Regions from separate parts of the Sphingobacterium sp. BIGb0116 genome, predicted to be linked through region 3. Evidence: riboswitches for the same ligand, from Rfam matches in the RefSeq annotation. Region 3 holds a riboswitch; each other region holds the start of a gene.
The links. Region 3 has a riboswitch for S-adenosylmethionine ahead of M2419_RS17535 (methylenetetrahydrofolate reductase). Riboswitches for the same ligand answer to the same signal wherever they lie in the genome.

Region 1: another riboswitch for S-adenosylmethionine. It lies ahead of M2419_RS05730 (5-oxoprolinase); the one in region 3 lies ahead of M2419_RS17535 (methylenetetrahydrofolate reductase).
Region 2: another riboswitch for S-adenosylmethionine. It lies ahead of M2419_RS04620 (5-oxoprolinase); the one in region 3 lies ahead of M2419_RS17535 (methylenetetrahydrofolate reductase).

Annotation. Positions count from the first base shown of each region.
Region 1 is NZ_JANUDT010000001.1:1,357,396-1,365,715, reverse strand. It holds gene M2419_RS05745 (glycoside hydrolase family 95 protein) at 1-92, shown strand, start outside; gene M2419_RS05740 (TonB-dependent receptor) at 204-3,380, shown strand; gene M2419_RS05735 (RagB/SusD family nutrient uptake outer membrane protein) at 3,386-4,903, shown strand; gene M2419_RS05730 (5-oxoprolinase) at 5,002-5,265, opposite strand; SAM-I-IV-variant riboswitch at 5,332-5,425, opposite strand; gene M2419_RS05725 (DUF3050 domain-containing protein) at 5,636-6,406, shown strand; gene M2419_RS05720 (TolC family protein) at 6,671-7,948, shown strand; gene M2419_RS05715 (HlyD family secretion protein) at 7,948-8,320, shown strand, end outside.
Region 2 is NZ_JANUDT010000001.1:1,095,428-1,103,747, reverse strand. It holds gene M2419_RS04645 (hypothetical protein) at 1-60, shown strand, start outside; gene M2419_RS04640 (c-type cytochrome) at 53-664, shown strand; gene soxC (sulfite dehydrogenase) at 671-1,927, shown strand; gene M2419_RS04630 (epimerase) at 1,974-2,882, shown strand; gene M2419_RS04625 (YeiH family protein) at 2,931-4,187, shown strand; SAM-I-IV-variant riboswitch at 4,414-4,507, shown strand; gene M2419_RS04620 (5-oxoprolinase) at 4,542-4,805, shown strand; gene M2419_RS04615 (family 2A encapsulin nanocompartment shell protein) at 4,994-5,917, shown strand; gene M2419_RS04610 (family 2A encapsulin nanocompartment cargo protein cysteine desulfurase) at 5,941-7,659, shown strand; gene epsC (serine O-acetyltransferase EpsC) at 7,740-8,320, shown strand, end outside.
Region 3 is NZ_JANUDT010000007.1:251,847-260,166, forward strand. It holds gene M2419_RS17525 (OmpW family protein) at 1-422, shown strand, start outside; gene M2419_RS17530 (DUF2723 domain-containing protein) at 569-3,598, opposite strand; gene M2419_RS17535 (methylenetetrahydrofolate reductase) at 3,846-4,802, opposite strand; SAM riboswitch class I at 4,873-4,975, opposite strand; gene M2419_RS17540 (hypothetical protein) at 5,194-6,045, opposite strand; gene rimM (ribosome maturation factor RimM) at 6,149-6,673, opposite strand; gene M2419_RS17550 (30S ribosomal protein S16) at 6,793-7,314, opposite strand; gene M2419_RS17555 (exodeoxyribonuclease V subunit beta) at 7,674-8,320, shown strand, end outside.

The DNA of each region.
Region 1 (8,320 bases), on a different contig from region 3:
TACTGAACTATCAGATTTATTCACCCAAATCACAACAACTTAACGTATGTATAGATCATAACTGGATCGCCTATCGTACAAAAGAAAAATAACAAAACATAGCGTCCTCAACCGAATTGGATCATGCAATTTTTTGCATGATAGGGGATGCTTTGTGTCAAAAATTTCAAGATAAAAGCACCTTATAAACAAAAAAAGTAAATATGAAAACAGAAAAGACAAGACAATGGCCTTTGATCAAGGGCCTGTCCTTCGGTCCTGAGGCCAGTATAATGGCACTCTGTCTTTCGATAGCTGTACCCTACACGGGCTCAGCAGCATCACTAAGGACGACAGACCGTCGTTTTGCATCAACAGAAAAAGCCCCTTACAGCGTCCTCGATAGGATAGGTCAACAGCGTACAATAAAAGGAAAAGTGCTGGACAATACAGGGCGCCCGCTACCCGGTGTGACAGTACGGGTCAAAAATACAACGCAGGAAACGCAAACGGATCAGCAGGGTCAATTCGAGCTCAGCCTGACGGGTGGAACTGCCGTACTGACGTTCTCTTCTTTGGGATTTGAAACCCGGGAAATGGCTGTTGCTGCCAATGAAGGAACCGTGAATGTGCAGCTGAACGACGCTTCGTCGAGTTTGGAAGAGGTTGTTGTGGTCGGTTACGGTACGCAAAAGAAAGTAAACCTAACTGGTGCCGTGGCTACAGTGAGTGGCAAAGATATGATCAAAAGGCCCGTTGTCAATACGGCTTCCATGCTGCAGGGGGCAATCCCGGGTGTACAAATCAATCAAGGCTCGGGAGAACCGGGCAATGAAGGCGTATCCATCCGCATTCGTGGTAAGGGCACCTTTAGCGGCGCCGGATCAGATCCCTTGGTGCTCATCGATGGTGTGCAGGGAAAATTCTCCGACGTTAATCCCAATGATATCGAAAATGTCAGCGTGCTGAAAGATGCAGCCTCCGCAGCAATCTACGGCTCGCGCGCAGCCAATGGCGTTATTCTGATCACGACGAAACAAGGGAAATCGGGAAAAACAACCGTTCAGTATGACGGAAATGTTGGTATCTATAAGCCTACGAAAATGTTTGATCTGATCACCAACTCGGCGCAGTATATGGAATTATACAACGAAGCGCGTAAGAATTCCAATCTCAACGATGGCCTATATCCCGCCGATGTGATTGCTGCCTATCGCAACAGCAACGATCCTGTAAAATATCCAAATACGGACTGGCTGGGGCTTATTTTCCAAACTAAACCCACTTATACCCATAATCTCGGTATCCAGGGCGGAAATGAGAAGACAACCTTTAATGTTGGTTTGGGCTACGTCAATCAGGATGGAATGATCAAAGGTTTTAACTATGACCGTTATTCCGCCCGCCTCAATCTGACAACCAAAATCTCGGAAGGTATTAAATTCGGAACAAATATCTTGCTCAAAACAGGACATACCGAATCTATTCCAGGCGGATCCAAAGACCTGTTCCTGTCGGCCATGTCGCAGGCACCAACCTATGGCCCATTTTTGCCGGATGGTAGCGGACGGTACACGTACAAAGCTTACGACTGGGAGTACAACAATAAAAATCCTATGGCCGTATTGGATCGGAAATTCACGTACAATACCGATGACTATGCAGCCAATTTACAGGCTTGGATGGAGGTACAGCTGTTTAAAGGTCTTTCCTGGTATACCAAAGGTGCCTATAATTTCAATATGGACAAGTACAAGGATTATAAATCAACGTTGGATGAATATTACTACCATACGGGCACGCTCGGAACAACACTGGATCTTGGAAAGGGCCTTACGGATCAGGATCAGCAAACGATATATACCAATTTATTTACTTACCTCAACTATGATCGCGCGTTTGGGGCACACCATCTCAAAGCTCAGGCCGGATATAGCATTGAAAAAAGTAAGTATACCTACCTCCAGGGCTTCAGACAGAATTTTGTCGACGATACACTAACAGAATTAAATGCGGGGGGATCGGATATTCAACGGGCAAACGGAACCGCCAACCAATGGGCGCTGATCTCTTATTTCGGCCGATTGAACTATGATTATCAAGGGAAATACCTCTTGGAAGCCAATATGCGCTACGATGGTAGTTCCAAGTTTTACGGTAAAAACCGTTGGGCAGCGTTTCCTTCTTTCTCTGCAGGCTGGCGTGTATCGGAAGAATCTTTTGTTAAGGAATTCGCTTCCGGTTGGCTGGATAATTTGAAGGTCCGTGGATCCTGGGGCCAACTCGGAAATCAGAATACCGGCAACTATCCGTATCAACCCGTATTGGGACTTACCGGAAATTATTCTTTTGATAATAGTACGCTAAATTCAGGTGTCGCTCAACAAGGGTTAAACAACCCGATTATTAAATGGGAAACAACAACGATGACCGATGTGGGATTGGACCTGAGTCTGTTTAAAAATTTAGATATCACTTTTGACTGGTATAAAAAGAGGACGACCGATATTCTAAGACAGTCACAGATTACTGCAATCGTTGGTTTGGGAGCACCTTACGTAAATGATGGAATTGTCGAGAATAAAGGTGTTGAATTGGGAATTACTTATCGTAATCAGATTACTACGGGAGCATTGGAAGGTTTACGCTATCAGCTCGGTGCAAACCTCGATCGTTTCAAAAACAAGCTGGTCAAATTTGGAGAACCTGAAATCGGAGGCTATACGATCAAAAAAAATGGCTATGCAATGGACAGCTTTTATACCTACGAAGTCATTGGCATATTCCAGTCAGAAGCAGAAGTAACAGGTTCGCCTAAGCAGTTTAATGATAATACACTGCCCGGCGATCTGAAGTATCGGGATGTCAATGGGGACGGAAAAATAGATGCCAACGACAGAACAATGATAGCCGGTGTAGATCCAAAGCTGAACTATAGTTTTAATCTAAGTGCAAGTTTTAAGGGCTTTGACTTTTCGGCTCTATTACAAGGAGTATATGGCGTCAAATCCTATGTTTCGGGCTGGGGTGTAACCCCATTTGTACAGGGTAGTCCGCCGACAAAAGACTGGTTAGACCGTTGGACACCTGAAAACCCTTCGACAACGATGCCCCGTATTTATTGGGGTTGGAGTGCTCCGGAGAAATTCAGCCGTGCTTCCAGCTATTTTATACAGGATGCTTCATACTTCAGGTTGAAAAATCTTGTGTTCGGATACACTTTACCTGAAGGGCTGTTGAAAAAATATAAAATTGACCGCCTAAGGGTTTATTTTTCGGGTGATAACCTCCTTACTGCGACCAAATTTAAGGGCTTGGACCCTGAACGCTATGGAAATGGTGATCTGGTACAGTATCCACAAAACAAGATTTATTCATTTGGTGTACAAGTTAACTTTTAAGTGCTATGAAAAAGAAATTTATAACAGCGTTGATGCTATCCGGACTATTTTTGGGTTCCTGTAACAGTGCCTTGGACCTTAATCCTTTGGATCAGATCGCTTCGGACAACTATTTTAGCAAAAAATCGGATTTTGATAATGCATTGGCCGGTGTATACGCGTCATTGCAGAGTGAGGCTTTCTCCTATGGGATGCCTTTCCGGGACTGTCTGACCGACAATGGCTACAATCAGTTCAACTCAGGTAGCGTCAATGAAATCGTAGGTGGGAATTTAAATCCGACCACAGGGGGGTATGAAACCGGAATTTATAACGATGCTTATGTGGGAATAGGACGTGCCAATCGCCTGATCGAGAAGCTTCAGGGCTACAATGGCGCCGATATGAACGATCCAGAGAAGAAAAATATGGAAGCCGAAGGCCGCTTTATCCGTGCTTTTGTGTATTTCCAATTGTACAGTATCTATGGTGAAGTGCCACTTGTACTGACTCCCCTCAGTCTGGAGAATCAACGTCAGCCAAAGGAAACTGCGGAAAATATTCTAAAACAGATTCGGGCCGATCTGGATTTCGGGATCGCCAACTTAGCGGCTAAACCGTATTTCAACAATGGGGGGCATGCGACCGCAAGTTCAGCAAAAGCCTTGAAAGCACGGGTTTTACTGTTTGCGGCTTATGGTGATAAAGGGGTGCCCGATTTAGCAATTCTGAAAGAGGTAAAAGATTTATGCACCGATGTCATGAAAGAGTATACCCTGAGTACGGCTTTTGAAAATGTCTTTCGCGACGCAACACAGAAGAACAATACCGAGATTATCTTTTCGGTCAATTTTCTGGCACCGAATAATACAGCCCCTTGGGACATGTACCTAGGCGATTGGATTGCTGCTTCACCGTTGCAAAACCTCGTGGATACCTATGAATGCAAAGATGGTCTGCCTTTTGGCGAATCACCTTTGACTGACCGAGTCAATCCCTTCAAAGATAGGGATCCGCGCTTGAGCAAAACAATTTTCGTGGATCATCCCGACTTTGGCGGCGGTAAGATCCATACACCGTCCAATCCGCGGCCTACAGGTTATGGGGTGCTGAAATTTTTGGATCCGGCCAACTTACCTTTCGGCTTTTCAACATTGAGCCAACAGGATGCTGTTGTACTGCGGTTTGGAGAGGTGTTATTGATGTATGCCGAAGCACAAAATGAAATCGCCGGACCAGATCAATCGGTTTACGATGCTATGAATACCCTGAGGAGCCGCGTTCAGATGCCCGGGTTCCCTGCCGGTTATAACAAGGAAAAAATGCGCGACCGTATCCGTCACGAAAGAAGGGTTGAACTTGCTTTCGAAGGACTACGGCATTACGACCTGATTCGTTGGCATATCGCAGGCGAAGTACTCAATGCGGTCAAAGACAGTAAAGTGCCCTATCATTTTGAAGACAAATTTTACCGCTGGCCATTACCACAAACAGAAATTGAGAAAAGCGCAGGTGTGTTAATTCAGAATCCAAACTATAAATAATAAGATTATTGCCTTCTTTTAAATCGGCAATTTCCTAAACCAACCACAGCAGCGCGCACGAAGTCCTTTCGATGCGCGCTTTTTTTTGCCGATAACGATTATTGTAAAGGAATCAGGACATTCTGTTCCAAGCGTACAGGAACATGCTTCACTGAGGTAAAACCGTCTTCCTTGGAAATGATGTTGGAAAGATCCAGTCCTCTTTTGGAGAACGTACTGATCAAAGCTGTTCTAAAGGTTGCCTTGGCTGAACCCCAGCCTTGTCCTAAGATGGTGTCATTGTTGAGCTGGATCAGTTCATCTGTTGAATAATAACTGAATTTTTCCAGTAAGTGTTGGTAAAGATTTGTTGTAGTAGCCATACAATTTAAAAATTTAAAGGATTAAACCATAAACTGTATCCAGATCTTGTAGGGAAAATAATCGTTCTGCGACGTTTATTTTGGTCGAAACCCGTATTAATTTACCACCGCGGTGCCTGCACTCGGTTGGTATTGCATCATGCAATTCTGAATACTCTACAAATATAGTAGATTATTTTTTATAATTAAAAATATTTTTGTTTTTAAGGGTAAATGAGCGTTAGCAACGGGAGTAGGGCGGTCAAAAGCGAGGCGCGTTGTTGGCTGTGATTTGGTTATGAAGCGGATAGCTGGGCGAAAAATTTATCATGTTACTGTAATCTCATCGAAAATACTTTTAAAAATAGAGATAAGACAATACTTTTGCGCCATGAATAGAATTGCGGAAATTAACGAATACATTGCTGCCGAACGCGAGGTATTATTGCAACACCCTTTGTATCGTAAGATCAAAACGATCAAGAATCTACGTTCTTTTACAGAAGGGCATGTGTACGCTGTATGGGATTTTATGTCTTTACTAAAAGCTTTACAGATTAAATTGACCTGTACGACTTTACCTTGGTTTGCGAGTGAGCATCCATCAACACGCTATCTAATCAACGAAATTGTATTGGCTGAGGAGTCGGATGAATATATTGATGGCCGCCGTTTGAGCCATTTTGAGATGTATCTGGACGCCATGGATGCCATGGGTGCCGACCTTCATCTGGTCAACAAATTTATTGCTCACGCCAAAAAATCGAGTAACATATTCGATGTCATTGCAACGACCACATTGGACAAGCGGATCAAAGACTTTTTGAATTTTACATTCGAAGTGATTGCTGAGGGCGAGGTGCATAAAATTGCTGCTGCATTTACATTTGGACGCGAAGATCTTATCCCGGGAATGTTTACCTCTATTTTGGAAGAAATTAAAACAAACTTCCCTACAGCCAATCTGGATAGCTTTATCTATTATTTTCAACGTCATATTGATCTTGACGGCGACGAGCATGGGCCTTTGGCGATGCAGATGATCACAGATCTCGGGAAGGACGATGAGGTTAAATGGACAGAAATGAAAGAGATCAGTAAAATTGCGCTACAAAAAAGAATCCAGTTGTGGAATGCAATAGAAGATTCCTTATACGGATAATCTATTATTATACCGTCGAAAAAGGCCTTTCAAATCATGATTTGAAAGGCCTTTTTTATGTGCTGTAAAAAAGGATATTGTAAGGGCTTCTTGGCAGATATTGGTCTTTTTGTTTGAATTGATGAAAAAATGTCTTTTTTCCATAACATATTGGCGTTTGTGAAGAAATCCAAGTTCCAATAAGTGTCTAAGTTTGCTACGCAAAAAAATTACATAGCACACGTGAACTTTTTTCCTCCCTATTGGGCAAAAGGAATACTAACCATGGGATTGTTAGTATTCGCTATTTCGGACACCTTCGCCCTCGATTCTTTGCGCATGTCCCTGAAAGACATGATCGACAAAGCGCTACAGAACAGTAAATACATCGAGCAGTCCTATTTGCAGCTCAAAGAAACTGAGGTGGCAGTACAGCAGCAACGCATGGAGTTGCTGCCCAAAATTTCCGCCAGAGCTTCTGCTAGTTATGCGAGTAATATGCCTGTGTATGACCAGGGGCTTTTAAATAAACCTTCCCAGCATGATATCATTCATTACTTGTACGATAGCGGCCTGGATTTTTATCTGAACCTCTACAATGGGCATCGGGACCTGATGAAAATTGAGTCCAAAAAATTGGAAAATGAGCTGGCCAGAATCGATTGGAAGAATGCCGCAGCGCAGACGAAATTGGAGGTTTGCAATCTTTTTTTGGATTTGGAACTGTCGTATAGTAACCGATCTTTAATCGAGCAGGATATTGCTGATCAACGGGTACAGCTCAAAGAGATTGAACATCTGTATAAGGCGGGCGTGGTATTACACAGTGACGTCCTGCGTATTTCGTTGGAGCTTTCGAAGCGGGAACTGTTGCTCGTGCAGATCGGTCATGATATTCAGGCTGCAAATCAGAAGCTGCAGCTAATTGGCGGTATTACAGCAGAGATTATCCCCTTGACCGAGCCTTTTAAAGTGGAAAGCCCCAGCTATGAAGCGCTTGTTGCCGAAGCGCGAAGCCATGCTTTTTCCCTCCTAAAATCCGAACAGGAAGTGGTTTTGAAGAAGTTGTCGGTCAAACAGGCGCGATCAAATTATCTTCCTGAGTTGGGATTGACCAGTACATTCACCTTTGCCAATCCACAGGTTTTCTTGTATCCCTATAATCCCAGCTGGTATAATCTGAGTATCACAGGACTTAAATTAACCATACCGATCTCGGCTATCTATCTCAATAAAAACGTGGTGCGCGGAGCACAGATCGCATTGGATCGACAAGAGGTAAAGCACCATCATGAAGAGGAGATTCTGGAAAATCAGCTGTTACAGGCCCTGTTGGATTATCAATTGGCTATTAAGCAGCAGGACGTCTGTCAAAACAATAAGGCGTTGGCACAGGAAAATGCACGGATTATAAAAAACAGGTATTTTAAATCATCGGCTTTGATTACGGATCTCTTAGATGCTGATATGCAATACCTAAAAACACTTTTTGATCTTGAAACCGCACATATTGCGATACAGAAACATTATTATTTTATCGAATTTTTGAAGGGTACTATCTAATGAAACCTAAATCACGAAGAACAGTTGTGGAGGCACAACTCACTCGAATTACCAACTGGTTGGCCGGAATTGTCTTGTTGGCCTTGTTGTTATGGGGCGCTCAAGCATTATGGATGCGACTGCGGTATACCTACACAAATGATGCACAGGTAACACAGTATATCAATCCCATTGTTTCCCGGGTAGGCGGATATGTGGTTTCTGTGCATTATCACGATCATCAATTGGTTAAACGGGGGGATACCTTGTTGCTTATAGATAATAAGGAATATAAATATGAGGCTGATCAGGTAGCGGCATCCGTCAATAAGGAAGCTGCGGAGATCAATGTTCTTCATAGTCAAAAGGAAATTCTTCAGGCGGAACATGAAT
Region 2 (8,320 bases), on a different contig from region 3:
AAGGTTATAAAAGATTATAAGCTTACCCCGGGTAAATTGGTTGCTGGACAGTATGACTAAACGTGGAGCAGTATATCTTTCGATTGGCGGCGCGATCGCTTTCCTCCTATGTTGCGAAATGAGTGATCGAGTCCCATCTACAGCCAGTTTGCAGCAGAGTGAAACAGACTGGTCGGATGGACTGGCTGCGTATCAGGCAACATGGCCGGATAAGTTTGGGATAGGAAGCCCTGCAGATAAAAGTTTTATCGCCAAATGGGATATCGATGTCCGCCCCGACGGAAAAGGCTTGCCCAATGGCGAGGGAACCGCTAAACAAGGTGCTTCAGTATACCGACAAAAATGTGCCAGTTGCCATGGCGCGAATGGATATGAAGGGCCCGAAGATAAGCTGGTCACAGATTCTACGGGGAGCAATACCATCGGTAATTACTGGCCCTATGCGACAACAATCTTTGATTATGTGCGTCGTGCCATGCCATTTAACGCCCCGGGTTCACTAACAGATCAAGAGGTTTATGATATTACAGCTTATCTGTTGTACTTGAATGGAATTATACATGAGGAGCATAAAATTACAGCAACAACTTTACCTCAAATAGAGATGCCCGCGAGGAAAAGATACGTGTTAGATGATCGCCACGGAGGGAAGGAGGTTAGATAAAAGAATATGTCTGAAGGAAAAGAATATTTAAAACAGATACGAAAGCTTGTCCGTTTGTTGACGGTCACAGTAGCTTTCTTTTTAGCAATTGCGGTAGGTTTTGTGGCCTATCAACATATATCCAATCGGGTTGTAGAGCCTGATTTCGATTCCAAAATCACTGTCGATCCCAGCAAAGTACAGGGGAGGCCATCATCTGAAGTTGGCTATCGTTCTAAATTCGATAGCCCTAAGCGAATAGCTACTTACGCTACAGCTTCCCGTACGCCTTTAGAAGATCTGCAAGGCACAATTACGCCCTCCGATCTCCATTTTGAGAGACATCACGCCGGTATACCCGACATCGACCCCGAGCAGCATGAGTTACTTATCCACGGATTAGTAGAAAAGCCTATCCGATTAAAACTTTCGGACCTCAAGAAATATCCTTCCGTATCGCGGATATGCTTTATTGAATGTTCTGGCAATTTTCGTTATGGAAAACGGGAAATGACGCCTGGAGAAGTCTGCGGTTTAACAAGTCAAAGTGAGTGGACAGGTGTATTGCTATCGACCGTTTTGCGCGATCTAGGTGTTAAACCCAAAGCCAAATGGCTGTTGGCGGAAGGTGCAGACGGCGCTTTAATGGCGCGCAGTGTACCCTTGCAAGAAGCACTGACGGAGGCGATCATTGCTTATGGTCAGAATGGAGAGGCTATTCGACCACAGCAAGGTTATCCAATGCGGCTGGTCATTCCCGGATTTGAAGGAAATACTCAAATCAAATGGTTGCGGCGTATTGAGGTCACAGATAAACCTGTGATGACTAGAGAGGAAACATCAAAATACACCGAGAAAGTTAAAGGTGGGAAAATCCGGATGTTTAGTTTAGTAATGGATGCCAGATCTATTATTACCTTTCCCGCCTATCCGAAAAAAATTGAAGAAGGCTGGCAAGAATTACGTGGTATAGCGTGGAGCGGCCGTGGAAAGGTAACAAAAGTGCTGGTGAGTACAGACAATGGTAAAACATGGAACGAAGCACATTTACAAGGGCCAGTATTGGAAAAAGCACATACCGCCTTTAAATTCATGTGGAATTGGGATGGAAAACCGACACGTGTCCTCAGTAAAGCAATTGATGAGACAGGGTATATACAGCCAACATACAATCAACTGGTCAAAGCGCGGGAATCGAAGTCTGGTTATCATTTCAATCCAGTTGTAGGATGGGATATTGAGAAAACAGGGGAGGTTTTCCTTGCTGATGTCGAGGGTATTTGATCTTCGCATTAAATTTAAACGACCATTTTAAAATCGATTTGAGGATATGAGAAAAGTTGTACTTGCTGGAGGGACCGGTCATCTTGGAACAGTGCTAAAGAAAAAGTTTTTGGAATCGGGGTGGGAAGTGTTGATTTTGTCCCGAAAACAGCCTGAGAAAGAAGATGGGGTAAGTTATCTGTTTTGGGACGGAGAGCATTTGGGTACATGGGTTCATGTACTGGAAAGTGCAGATACCGTGATAAACTTAAGCGGCGAAAGCATACGACGTCGATTTACGCGAAAAAATAGAGCAATTCTGACCGATTCACGGCTTTTACCGACGAATGCAATAGGAAAAGCAATAGCAGCTTGTGATAAACCCCCAAGGCTTTGGATAAACTTTTCTGGTATATCTCTTTTTTCTGGATTAAATGAACTGCAGGATGAGACAAGTACTGCGGTTGGAGAGGGGTATCTTGCTCAGCTCACCAAAAGATGGGAAGCTGCTTTTTCAGCATATGCCCTGCCTGAGACGCTTAAAGTGATACTTCGTGTCAGCCCTGTGTTGTCAAAACAGCAAGGTATGCTAGCTGAATTACATCCGCTGGCTAGAAGGGGATTGGGCGGTAAAATTTCTAACGGACGCCAATGTGTGAGTTGGATTCATGAGCGCGATCTTGTACGATTAGTGATGTGGATAATTGAGCAGACACAACCACGGTTTATTTATCATGCATGTAGCCCCCGTCCCGTTACCAATGCTACATTTATGAAAGCGCTCAGAGCGAGTTCGGGTGCATCTTTTGGCTTGCCTATACCTAGGGCAATTGCCCGTATCGGATCGTTCTTGAAAGCTGTAGATTCAAGTATTCTTCTCCAACCTGTTCCCGGGACAACCAGGTTCACCCTGGAAGATGGATTTGATTTCGACTTTGCGGAAATTGAATGCGCATTGAACGATTTAATAAAATAACAAGAATAAATTGTCAGTCAATTTAAAAAAACTTAACTATATAGTATTATGTCATCTTCCAAATCAAGAGCCATTATTAGCGAGGACTGGACAGTCGTCATCCTCGGATTAGCTCTAATTTTTTCAGCACTCTTTGGTATCATCGTACCTAGCCCAAGTTTTTCGTGGAATTCGGCGGCAGATCTTTCTGCAAAAGTCCTGTCTCCTGAGAATCTTTTGGCGATCGGCGTCCAATTTTTGTTGGTCTTTGTTACTGCTCTTGTTGGGGCCGTACTATTAAGAAAACCGTTAAAGTCACTTTTAGTCGTTTTTCCTTTCATCTTTGTATTAACGATACTCGCATTGGTTTTAGCTGGCAATAGTACGGTAAAGGAGTATAATCTGGAAGCTGTTATTTTTAGCATGGGTATTGGTTTGCTGATCAGCAACTTGTTCAAGCTGCCCTCCTGGTTCAAAGAAGCACTTTCTACAGAATTATATGTGAAAATTGGCTTAGTGCTATTAGGAACAACGGTTATATTTGGCGAGATATTAAAAGCTGGAACTTTAGGGCTTATTCAGGCTTTGGTCGTTGTATTGTCAGTGTGGTATTTTGCATTTTGGCTTTGTAGGAAATTGAAAGTGGATCAGGAAATGGCGTTGATGCTTTCGTCGGCTGTTTCAATTTGTGGTGTATCGGCGGCTATTGCTACATCTGGAGCCATTAAAGGAGATCCTAAAAAGCTATCTTATGTTGTTTCTCTTGTTTTGATTACTGCGATCCCCATGATGATTTTAATGCCTTACTTTGCAGCATGGATGGGCTTATCGCAAGAAGTTACCGGAGCCTGGCTGGGAGGGAGTATCGATACCACTGGAGCAGTCGTTGCTTCCGGTTCGCTGGTAGGTGAGGAAGCGTTAAAAATTAGTACTATAGTAAAATTTTCTCAAAATGTCTTACTTGGCATTGCCGCCTTTGCTATCAGTATTTATTGGACATATTCGCATTCCAAAAGTGCAGAAAATGCGGAGAAACCTACATTAAAAATTATTTGGGAGCGTTTTCCGAAATTTGTCCTGGGTTTTGTCTTTGCATCTTTGCTATTTTCTTTTGTAATTAACGCTGAGCAAATCAATAGTGTTAAAGCAGAATTAAAAAGTATACAAGGCTTGTGGTTTGCACTGGCTTTTACATCGATAGGTCTGGAAACGAATTTTAAAGAACTGTTTGTACATAATAATAAGAAGCCATTGTATGCATTTCTGATCGCACAGACTTTCAATATCATGCTCACATTGGTAATCGCCATACTGTTATTTAGGTAAATTTTAGTGCTACTTTTTTCCATGTTGTTGCATTCATGTTTCTCGGGTATTTCTTGTGGTCTATTGATTTTTATCTCAAAAATATTTCCGCACATAAATAATAACCCTTGATGCATACAACGGTTAACAGAATAGGAGGGATAGAACGAATAATTGACTCGGGGGAAGTAAATAAAACTTTTATTTTCAAAAAGATATGGATATTTAAATAAAATCTACTAACTTTATAGAGTATTCAGAATTGCATCGCGCGATACCAACCGAGTAGAATTACCACGGTGGTTAAATAATATGGGTTTCGGCCAAAAAAACTGAATACAATTTATAGTTTAACCCTTTAAATTTTTAAATTGTATGGCAACAACAAAAAGTCTTTATGAACACTTATCTGAAACGCTTATTCATTATTCGATTAACGAATTAATCCAATTTAATAATGATACGGTGTCGGGCCGGGGGTGGGGATCATCCAAAGCCATATTTCGGGCCGCTCTGTTAAGCACCCTTTCCAAAAAGGGTCTTGATCTATCAAGTATTGTTTCGAGAGAAGACGGTTTTACATCGGTAAAACAAGTTGCGGTGAGATTGGAGGACAATAGGCTTGTGCCGATTGCTTAAGAATTAAAGTACTTATTACGACCTTTCTAATTGATTTATTAAACTAAATAATGAGGGGCAGACTGAAAAGTCTGCTCTAAAATTAAGATAGACTTTCTATCCTTCTTTTAAAAAAGAGTCTACTATCGAATTTACACTCTTTTTCAGGTGTTCTTAATCTATTCCAAATTTCATTAAACTTTTACAATATGAGTGAAAAACCAACACAACAGACCGCCTTGGGCGATGTCGCTGCACGACACCTGGCAATTGCCACCAGAACCGTTCCACAACTTGAAAGTATCTCACCCCGATGGCTAGTACACTTATTGCAATGGACACCTGTGGAATCGGGCGTGTTTCGCTTAAACAAAGTTGTCGGCGAAGACAGTATCCAGGTAGACTGTTCCAGACGTGATGAGAGTGTTTTACCACATACATTTGTTGATTATGACGAAAGTCCACGGGAGTATAATTTAAACGCGGTCAATACACTGATAGACGTACATACGCGGGTTTCTGATCTCTACAGCAAGCCCTATAATCAGATCAGTGAGCAGTTACGTTTGGCAATTGAGAAAATTAAAGAAAGGCAGGAGAGTGAGCTCATCAACAATACTGATTACGGAATCTTGAGCAATGTCGCGTCCAAACAGATTATTAAGACCAGATCTGGAGCTCCTACACCCGATGACCTGGACGAATTGATCACAAAGGTATGGAAGCAGCCTGGATTTTTTCTGCTTCATCCCCTCACCATTGCGGCCTTTGGGCGCGAATGTACACGTCGTGGTGTCCCACCACCCACGGTGTCACTTTTCGGTTCACAGTTTTTAACCTGGCGCGGCATCCCATTGATTCCCAGTGATAAAGTGCCTATTGTAAATGGGAAGACCAAAATTCTGTTAATCCGCACAGGAGAAGCACGTCAGGGAGTAATCGGTCTTTATCAGCCTAACTTACCGGGTGAACAAACGCCGGGCCTATCCATCAAGTTTACTGGAATCAATGATAAAGCCATTGCCTCTTACCTGATATCTTTATATTGTTCACTGGTCATTCTCGTAGACGATGCTGTGGCTGTATTGGACGATGTTGACATCACACAATACCACAGCTACAATTATAAATAAATCATTCCTTAAAAAATTTTACTATGTCTCATTTAGATATTGATTTCGAAAGATTTCTAACGGAAGAAGCAAATAAGTATTTTAAGGCAGTTCCAACGGAAAACCTCGTATCTCGGGATCTTCCCCGACATGAAATCCATGCTGAAAAACCGGGCTCTAATCCTGAACTGAGAGAATTCCGGTTAGAAGATCCAGCGATCGGTTTTCATGATCCAAGTTTTCATAGGGGAAATGCTACTATCCCTGTAGCTGGGAATGGCAGGCAGCCAGGTATTTACAACCCAGTTCTTCCTCCTGCTACGGGTGTTGATATAGAACCACAGGTCAATAAATTACCCTTTGCAGAAACGCATGAAAAGCCACTTGACACACTAAGAGGAGCATTGCAGCAATTAAGTGGTTTTAAACATACTGCCCAGATACCACTGGCCGATAGTGCCAATTCATTCTATTTCATAAAGTCGGGGGCTGCCTTTGAAAATACGTCTTCCTTGCCTTTCGATACGTTGAAACCCCGTTTTGACGTTCAGTCAATTCGTCGCGACTTTCCTATTCTGCAAGAAACTGTGGGTGGAAGGCCACTTGTTTGGCTGGACAATGCCGCGACGACTCAAAAACCACAAGTGGTTATCGATAGGATATCGCGCTTTTATAAGACTGAAAATTCCAATATACACCGTGCTGCACATGAACTTGCTGCACGTGCTACAGATGCGTACGAAGAATCGCGAAATGTCATTAAAAACTTTCTAAATGCAAGTTCACCCAATGAAATTATATTTACGCGTGGCACGACCGAATCTATCAACCTTGTTGCCAATAGTTGGGGAGACCAGCATTTAGGCCCAGATGATGAGATTATAATTAGCTATCTGGAACATCATGCCAATATAGTTCCCTGGCAGCAATTGAGTCAAAAGAAAGGTTTTAAGATCCGGGTAATCCCTGTTGATGAGCAGGGAAATTTGCTTTTTGATGAGTATAGCAAACTGCTCAGTTCCCGGACGAAATTAGTCTCTTTTACTCATGTCAGTAATGCACTGGGTACAATAACACCGGCAAAAGCCATTATTGATTCGGCACATCGTGTAGGGGCCAAAGTACTGTTGGACGGGGCTCAGTCGGTCTCCCATATCGCGATAGATCTCCAATACCTAAATCCCGATTTCTTTGTGTTTTCTGGACATAAAATATTTGGCCCGACAGGAATCGGCGTGCTCTATGGCAAAGAAGACATCCTAAACAATACCCAGCCTTACCAAAGTGGAGGAAACATGATCCGAGATGTCTCTTTTGAAAAAACAGAATTTCATGCTGTGCCCAATCGTTTTGAAGCCGGTACTGGCAATATTGCCGATGCTGTTGGCCTGGGGGCTGCAATCCGATATGTGCAGGCTATCGGCATTGATAACATCTATCACTACGAGCATGATCTATTGGATTATGCGACCCGGTCGTTGAAACAGATCGCCGGGGTTACTTTGATCGGTACAGCGACAGAAAAAACCAGTGTACTTTCCTTTACCCTTTCAGGATACAGCAACAGCGAAGTCGGTCAGGCATTGAATGAAGTCGGTATAGCCGTTCGGACAGGTCATCACTGTGCACAGCCAATCCTGAGGAGACTGGGGTATGACTCGTCGGTAAGACCCTCCCTTGCCTTCTACAATACACATCAGGAGATCGATCTCCTCGCGTTGACGGTGGAGAGATTGGTCAGTCGAAACAAACGATTTTACTAATTAAAAGTATGGCAGCTGGCGGTTAGGGGGATCGTTTAGCTGCCAGCTTTTTTTCAGGATATCAGTATAAAAAAAAAGAAATGGAAAAATTTTATAGCACTTTATTTGCCAGACAACAGGCTGCGCATGATATGCCCAGCAACGTTCGTATCTGGGAATGGGCAAGAGATGTATTTCGGCTTATGTTTCCAGAACGTAATTCGAAAAAGCTGCTTACGGTAGAGGCCGTTAAAGCAACTTTTACAATTTTGGAAAATGAGCTATATGATCTTTTGCTGAACAGTAAAGACTGTATAGGCTGTGATCATCGCGAAATTGTCCAACGTTTTTTTGAAAACCTCCCGCATATCTATCATCTGATGCTTGAAGATGCTCAGGCTATGCTGGATGGCGATCCCGCTGCCAACAATCTAAGTGAGGTCATACGTACTTATCCAGGGTTTCTTGCGATTTGCATGTATCGCATGGCACATCAGCTCTGGTTAGATCGGGTACCCTTGTTCCCCCGTATTTTGACCGAGTATGCGCATGAACGTACAGGCATAGATATCCATCCGGGAGCGACCATTGGGCGTCACTTTCATATCGATCATGGAACGGGTCTGGTTATAGGCGAAACTGCGGTTATCGGCGATCACGTAAAGCTGTATCAGGGGGTTAC
Region 3 (8,320 bases):
AACATAAAGTTAATACAACCGGTTCAAATTTAACTGCCATTGGTGGTAGTTCATCCAGCAATGTCGATCTTGGCAGTGTATGGCTCCTTCCACCCACACTGACAGCTCAGTATCATTTCTTCCCCGATGGTGCCATTAAACCTTATGTAGGTGCAGGAATAAATTATACAATATTCTATAGCGTCAACGCGGGACAAACGGTAAAAAATGTAAAATACGATAATGCTTTCGGTTTTGCGACTCAACTGGGAATTGATTTTAAGCTATCTGAAAAATATTTCGTGAATTTGGATGCGAAGTACATTCTTTTAAAAACCGATGTCAATGTTGATGCATCAAATCTTGCACCTAACTTATCCATACCGGCAAAAGTTGACATCAATCCCTTCCTGCTCGGCTTTGGTGTCGGCATGAAATTCTAATCATTTGGCTCATTCCCTATCCTATATGTATCGAGGCCTCTTCCAATATTTTAGAAGAGGCCTCATCTGGTTTTTTTACCTCAAGTATAGCAGTCAATTTACCGTTTAGGCAGACCGCGTAAATTTGGTTCAGTGTGTCATCAAAATTATTCTACTCCGTACCAATTTTGATATTGCTGTCTCAAGCGCTCAACACGTGCCAATCGCTTGGTATCTTTTGCTTCCAATAAAATAGCCTTATACCGGTCTACAGAGTCCAAACCGGTCTGAATATCATTCCACTCGAAGCTCAGGTTTTTCTTATCCGACACCAACTGATGTAGATACTCCATATTTTCAGCCACATAATCAAGGTTTCGGTCCATCATCCTGTTGGCTAGCTGAGGTTGTCCCGAACGATATAGACTATCGATAATATCGGCATAATTGATGGCATCCGACATCGCATATACGCGATCTGGTAATTGATCGTATGCTTTTTTTGCTACTTCCCCAGCTTGTTTGACCTGACCATTGGCCAAGAGCATCCGGGCGGCTTTTCCAAATATATCACGGGCGTACATACTTGTAAAGCGAAACGAATCTGTATCTAAATACTGTGCATTTTTAACATTGCCCCAATGATACGTATGCATAATATTGTTATATAATGCTTCCATGTTAACTAGCCCGGCCTGCTCATTTCGTTTTCCTGTCGACTGATCTGTAGCAGCGACGGGCATCAATCGGGAAGTAAAGCCTTCATTGACCAGGTATTTATCCAGGCCCAATTTAATGTCACTTGGCAGCATGTTCGAAAAATATATTGGTCTGTCCCAATGGTTATTTTCAAGCACCGATAACAAGGTTAAATCCGCCCTGGTCAGATGATCATTCGGAATTTCCCATTCCATTGCAGAAACAATAGCGCCCTGAAAATAAGCTGGAACCGCTTTTTTCTTAACCACCTCCTCTTTATCAATGCGCAATTGGACCTTCTTGGAAGGGAAATAGTTTTCCATATCACCGGAATTCAACTGAACTTTATACTCGGGATCATCCGATGTGACAAACTGTAATAGTTGCTGTATATCTACCGCATTGTCAAGTTGTCTATCCACAAAAGGGATATAATCACGAACGCCTTTTTTCGTCTTTTCAGCTGGGATCGTCACGGGAAGACCTGCCGCTTGATACGTCGGCTGCTTGGCCTGTTGCATATACCAATCGCCAGTCAGATAACTTAATACCACAACCCGAACATCCGGACGTACTCCTTCCACTTCTTGCAAATACCATACAGGAAATGTATCATGATCTCCATAGGTAAATAGAATAGCATTTGGAGCACAGGATTCTAAATAATTACGTGCCATGTCCCTTGCCAGCGATTTTTCAGAACGATTATGATCATCCCAATTTTGATGGGCCAAAATAATGGGACCGCCCAATAAAGCGAAAGAAATACCTGTCGCTAACGCATACCTTGTTTGTACAAAACGGTTGAGAAACCGAACAAATGCTATTGCTCCCAGTCCGATCCAGATCGCAAACGCATAAAAAGATCCTACGTAAGCATAATCTCGTTCCCGAGGTTGCATAGGAGTTTGGTTGAGATAAACAACGATCGCTATTCCCGTAAACACAAACAGTAAGGTCAAGACCAAGGTATAAGGTTTATTGTTCCGGTACAACCAGATCGCTCCGGCTATTCCCAGTAGCAGTGGAAGGAAAAAATAGGTATTCCGGCTCGGGTCATGCTTCTGTGATTGGGATATTTTATCTTGCCCCCCCAAACGCCAATTATCCAATGGTTTAATCCCCGACAACCAGTTGCCGTCACTATAGGTCCCATACCCCTGCCTGTCATTCTGTCTACCGACAAAATTCCACAAGAAATATCGGGTATACATATCGCCCAGTTGAAAATTAAAAAAGAACTTAAAATTATCAGAGAATTGTGGCTGCTGCCCCTCCTTCAAATTGAGGTAACTCCTATAATAAGCTTGATGGGCTCCATCTTGACTATATATGCGGGGAAAGAAAGTTTCCTTATCAAACGTATACTTATCGACCTGACTAAAAGGAATATAACCTGATTCATCTTTGCGATAACCGGTTTTACTCTCGACACCAACGACCTGTGAATCATAATTGGGTCCTTTGAGTAAAGGTTCCCGGATATATTGCTCCCGGCTCAGATAACCCAAAAAAGAAAACACATTGTCTGGCGCATTATTGTTTAACGAGGGATTCGCTTTTCCACGGATCAAAACCATGGTATAGGAGCTATACCCAAATAGAATAAAACAAAAGACCAGTAGTCCGGTATGGAGTGTATATTGCTGCTTTTTATAAGAATAATATAGGCCATAAATGAGGAAGCCCCCCAACAGCAGACACATGAAGAAGATGCCTGAGCCAAAGCCCAAACCTAGCGAGTTTACAAATAAGAGATCCACTTTAGCAGCTAGACCGACCAACCATTGAATAATTCCCCACAAAACGGCCCCCAAGATCAGCACTCCTACCAGGAAAGCTTTTACTGTACCTTTCGCATTAACCTGTCCTGCTCTTCTGAAATAGACAACCATCGCTATAGCCGGGATTGCCAACAGATTTAATAGGTGCACTCCGATTGAAAGGCCCATAACAAAAGCAATAAAAACCAGCCAACGATCGCTACCTTCTTCATCTGCACGCACTTCCCACTTTAAAATTGCCCAAAAAACAATCGCTGTACACAATGAAGACATCGCATATACCTCAGATTCAACAGCCGAATACCAGAATGAATCACTGAAGCAGAAAGCCATTGCACCAACTAAACCCGCAGCAAAAATTTGGAAATAATTCGATAATTGAACTTTCTCTTGCCTGTTGAGTATCCTTTTGGCAATTGCTGTTATCGTCCAGAATAAAAATGTAACAGTAAGCCCACTGCAGATTGCGGATCCAATATTCATCCAATAGGCAATTTTACCTGCATTACCAAAAGCCAGGTTGGAAAATATATTCTGAATAAGAAGAAATAATGGTGCTCCCGGTTGGTGTGCCACTTCTAGCTTGTAGGCACAGGCAATAAATTCACCACAATCCCACCAGCTTACCGTCTTTTCAACGGTGGCGATATATACACATGTAGCAATTAGTCCGCAAGCAAAGCCGAGTAGAGAATTTAATCTAGTGTACTTCATAAGGTCAATTTGGTCTATTGTTAAAATCCTTTTTAGCACTTTAAGTTAAAAAGTTATCCTGACTCCAATAAGTTAATTAACACTATTTAACACAAGTATCTGACTATAAACAGGCTACTCAACCCTGAATATAGAGACCGACCTAAACCACACTATCGAAATTATGGACTTATTTCGGGCTTTCACAACTAATATTACAATAAAAAAAGGAAGCTTATTGGCTCCCTTTTCGTATTATTTTTATGAGTTAGGCTAGTTTTTCAACAATTTTCTTTGTTGGACCAGGATTACTCATCGTATAGAAATGTAATACCGGAGCGCCAAATTTAATCAGCTCCTGACATTGTTGCACCAACCACTCCTCACCGACTTGTCTGACGTCGGCATTCGTTTTACATGCTGAAACAGCATCGCTCAGTTCCTCCGGAATATCTAAATGAAATATCCTTGGTAAGGTCACCAACTGCTTTTTCGTTGTCAATGGTTTTAATCCTGGAATAATAGGCACATGGATTCCATTGTCTCTACATTTTGTTACAAACTCTTTGTATTTTTCAACATTAAAGAACATCTGAGTCACAATAAACTCTGCTCCCATATCGACTTTTTGTTTCAGATATTTAAAATCAGTATTGAAATTTGGCGATTCAAAATGCTTTTCGGGATATCCCGCTACTCCGATGCAAAAATCAGTCTTTTCCGATGTGATAATGTCTTCATGCAAATACTTTCCTTTATTCATATCAGTTACCTGTTCCAATAGGTCTGTTGCAAAAGCATGTCCACCATCGCTCGGTATGAAATCGGCATCGCCTTTACGTGCATCTCCCCGCAATACCAAGACGTTATCTATCCCCAGGAAGTTCAAATCGATCAGGGCATTTTCAGTTTCCTCTTTTGTAAAACCACCACATATCAAATGGGGCACCGCATCTACTTTATATTTATTCATGATTGCAGCACATATCGCCACTGTCCCAGGACGTTTACGATAGGAAACGCGTTCCAGTAATCCACTCGCATGCTCTTTATAGATATAATCTTCCCGATGGTAGGTTACGTCGATAAAAGGAGGTTTAAACTCCATCAGTTCATCCATGGTTTTAAAAATACTTTGGATGCCCTGCCCTTTTGCCGGTGGCAATAGCTCAAAAGAAAACAATGTTTTTCCTTTGGCATTCTGGATATGATCGATAATCTTCATTAAAAAACTGTTTTTAGTTTGGTTGGCTTACATCGAAACGCACAAGTCGAGGAATCGTTTATCTACATGTAACTTATCTTTCCCACATGGAGTAGGGTAGAATTTAGCACCTTGAACAATACAGGTTGCTAAGGCTTCAACGGGTCTAGTCCCTCGGCCTTTCTCTATAAGCGTTGCTAATATCGTTTTAAAAAATCAAAAGACAAAAATATTTTTTCGAAAAGGCAAAAATAGCGGCAAAAAGACTGCAATAAATGCGGCTTCAGGTTTATTCCCAGTCAACAACAGGAATTTACGCTCCACCAAAAGTAAAAGACTTAAAAAAACAGATAAAATTAACGATCGAGGATCATCGACAGCGAAGATATTGACTATGCCACAACAGGATTGGCTAAAGATTCGCTGCCAGGGAATTCCGTAGATTTTTGAGATAAAATGTGATCAATAAGAGTCCTGTAACATGGTACTCCTCTTTCGATCCAAATTTAAAACCATCAAATAAATATTGATAGGCGACTAATGCATTTTTTTCGTTGTAAAATAATTCCTTCCAAGAATCGGGAACATCTGCCCATGCCTTGAGCACAATGCCATTCTCAGCATAAATAATGGGTGATTCAACACCATCCATTCGATAATCGTGATGTGTACCAGAACTTGATATGTGTTGGAAATAAGCGATAGAATAATCTACAAAATTCAATGCCCTAGCTTTTATCTCCTTTTCACTTTCTGATTTTACAGGGGCATTTCGCCATAGATTCACTTGGCTATCAAATTTGCTGGGGGTCTCCCGGATAGGGGTTTTATCTAACGCAAAGTTGATATAAAGTCTTTCGCTAGTGGGTATACGTGCTGAGCTAAACTGTGAAAAATCACCTCTCAGCTGAACAAAATCGCTTTTTACCTTAATAATATCTAATGCGAGGCTACCTTTTTTCTCATCGGTCAATTCTAATCGATCGCCGTTGAATCTATACTTACCGAAGAGTAAGATATCATCGATCGCCATGACAAACTTGTCTTTATCATGGAGAGAGAGAAAGGACCGATATATCGTAGGATCATTACCATAGGTATCTGCCTCGACATTTTGGGGTGATTCTCTTTTTACTTTATGATACTCTTCATTTGAATAGCCCAATATCATTTGGTAATTGCCTTCAGGAAAGTCCTTTTTCTTCCCAAAGAAAGCACAAGAAGACAACGAGAATACGAATAGCAGCAGTAATAACGGTTTCAAAATCAATCAATAATTATGGCCAGTAATAATATACAGACCAAGATAAGAAATTACTGCAATAGTTCGTATACTGCTATTTATTTGAATAAGCTCGGGGATATGCTTATTCTTTATAAAGATCCACCAAGCCTTCTGGCAATTCAACTTCAATGATCTCCTCTTCGCCATCGATTCCTAAGATCAAATCATCAGACAACGGGAACATCAGTTCTTTACCGTCCATATTTACCGAGGCGACAAATTGTTGTGGAAATTCCTGGACATCTGTTATTTGCCCCAGTTCACCATGGTTTTCATCAATCACTAAAAAACCGATTAAATCAGTATATCTAAAATCATCTGGATCGCGCTCGGGCATCTTATCATTGGAAAGATATAGCTTTTTACGGACAAGTACTTGAGCCTTATCGATATGATCCACATCCTCAAATGTCACATACGCTGTACTATTTTTTTGAAATTTAATGGTATCAACAAAATAAGGAACAAGCTTTTTGTTCACTTCCACAAAGACAACATCGATATTCAAACTCTCGTATTCCTCGAATTCAAAAAACAGTTGTACTTCTCCTTTAAGACCTCTTGTTTTACTGATGTAACCGATGTAAAAGCTTTGATCAATAGTCATATATTTCGTATTTAGCGATTAGCTGTGAGACATGATTTGGCAAACCATTAGCCTATTGGCTGTTTCAAAAAAAGCCGGCTCAAGATTGAGTCGGCTTTCTCGAATACTTTATGAAAGAATTAACCTTCAGTTTCTTCTGATGCAGGAGCTTCAGTCTCCTCAGCAGCAGTTTCTTCCGCTACAGGAGCATTTTTAGCAGCTACAGCAGCAGCTTTTTCTTCTTTTTTCTTAGCTTCAGCAGCTAAAGCAGCTTTTCTAGTTTCAGCTTTAGTTTGTGCTAAACCATCTTTTTTACCAGTGATTCTTGCATCATTAGCTTCAGTCCAAGCTGTAAATTTAGCTTCAGCAGCAGCTTCATCAAAAGCACCTTTTTTCACACCACCTTGCAAGTGTTTTTTGTAAAGAACACCTTTGTAAGAAAGGATAGCGCGAGCAGTGTCAGTTGGTTGAGCACCTTTATTCATCCAATCCAAAGCTTTTTCAAAATCCAAAACGATAGTTGCTGGATTTGTGTTTGGGTTGTAAGAACCAATACGTTCGATGAATTTACCGTCACGTGGAGCGCGAGAATCCGCTACGACTACGTGGTAAAAAGGACGTCCTTTTTTACCGTGTCTTTGCAATCTGATTTTAGTTGCCATTCTTTAATTTTATTTTATGTATTCAACATATCCCCCGAGCTTCATACTAGAGGGGATGCAAAGATAGTTATTTTTTTTTAATCATCATTATAATTTAATAAAACTTCACTGAAAACGACAGGGTTAGCTGTTTTCAACAAGCTCTTTCAAGCGTAACACCTACCCCTTAGACCTTCGTCTTTTCTTGCTTCCATACAGCATCTACAACGAACTTTTCAAAAATCAAGGCACTAAACAGCTCCTTTATTCAAAAGGACATCTTTACCAAATGTAAACAGGATGAACGGTTTGGGTACAGTACCTTCGAAATAGTCATCGACATTTTTGCCAATTCACTTTTTACTTTCTACCTTCATTCTATGAAATCTGTTGCGCCATTAAAAATACTAAAAGCTTCAGCCGGTTCGGGAAAAACCTTTAGCTTGACTTTACACTATCTCACACTCCTACTCTCCAACGAGAATAGCTATAAGGAGATTTTGGCGGTGACATTCACCAATAAGGCAACCGCCGAGATGAAGGAACGCATCCTCTCGGTGCTCCATGGCTTGGCAACAGGCAATCGTACCCCTAAAATTGAAGATTTCAGAAAGCTTTTACTCCAGCAGCAGCCAGATTGGAATCCGCATCTGGTACAAGAGAAAGCTTTTCGGGTTTATCGACGTATCCTACACGACTACAGTCATTTTACCATAAGTACAATTGATGGTTTTTCCCAAAAAGTCATTCGCGCATTTACCTATGAACTCAATCTTGATGCTGCTTATAAGATTGAAATGAATGTCAATAAAGTGAAAAATGACCTTACAGTCATGCTTAATCAATTGCTGGATGAACGACCCGACCTACTGGATTGGATTATCGCTTATGCGGAAAAGAAAATAGCAAAAAATGAAAATTGGAACTACCGCCAACAATTAATGGGTTTGGCAAGTCTTATTTTCTCTGAAAATTTTCAGGAATTTGATGGCTACATCAATTCTGCCAATCCAAAGGAAGTTTTTAA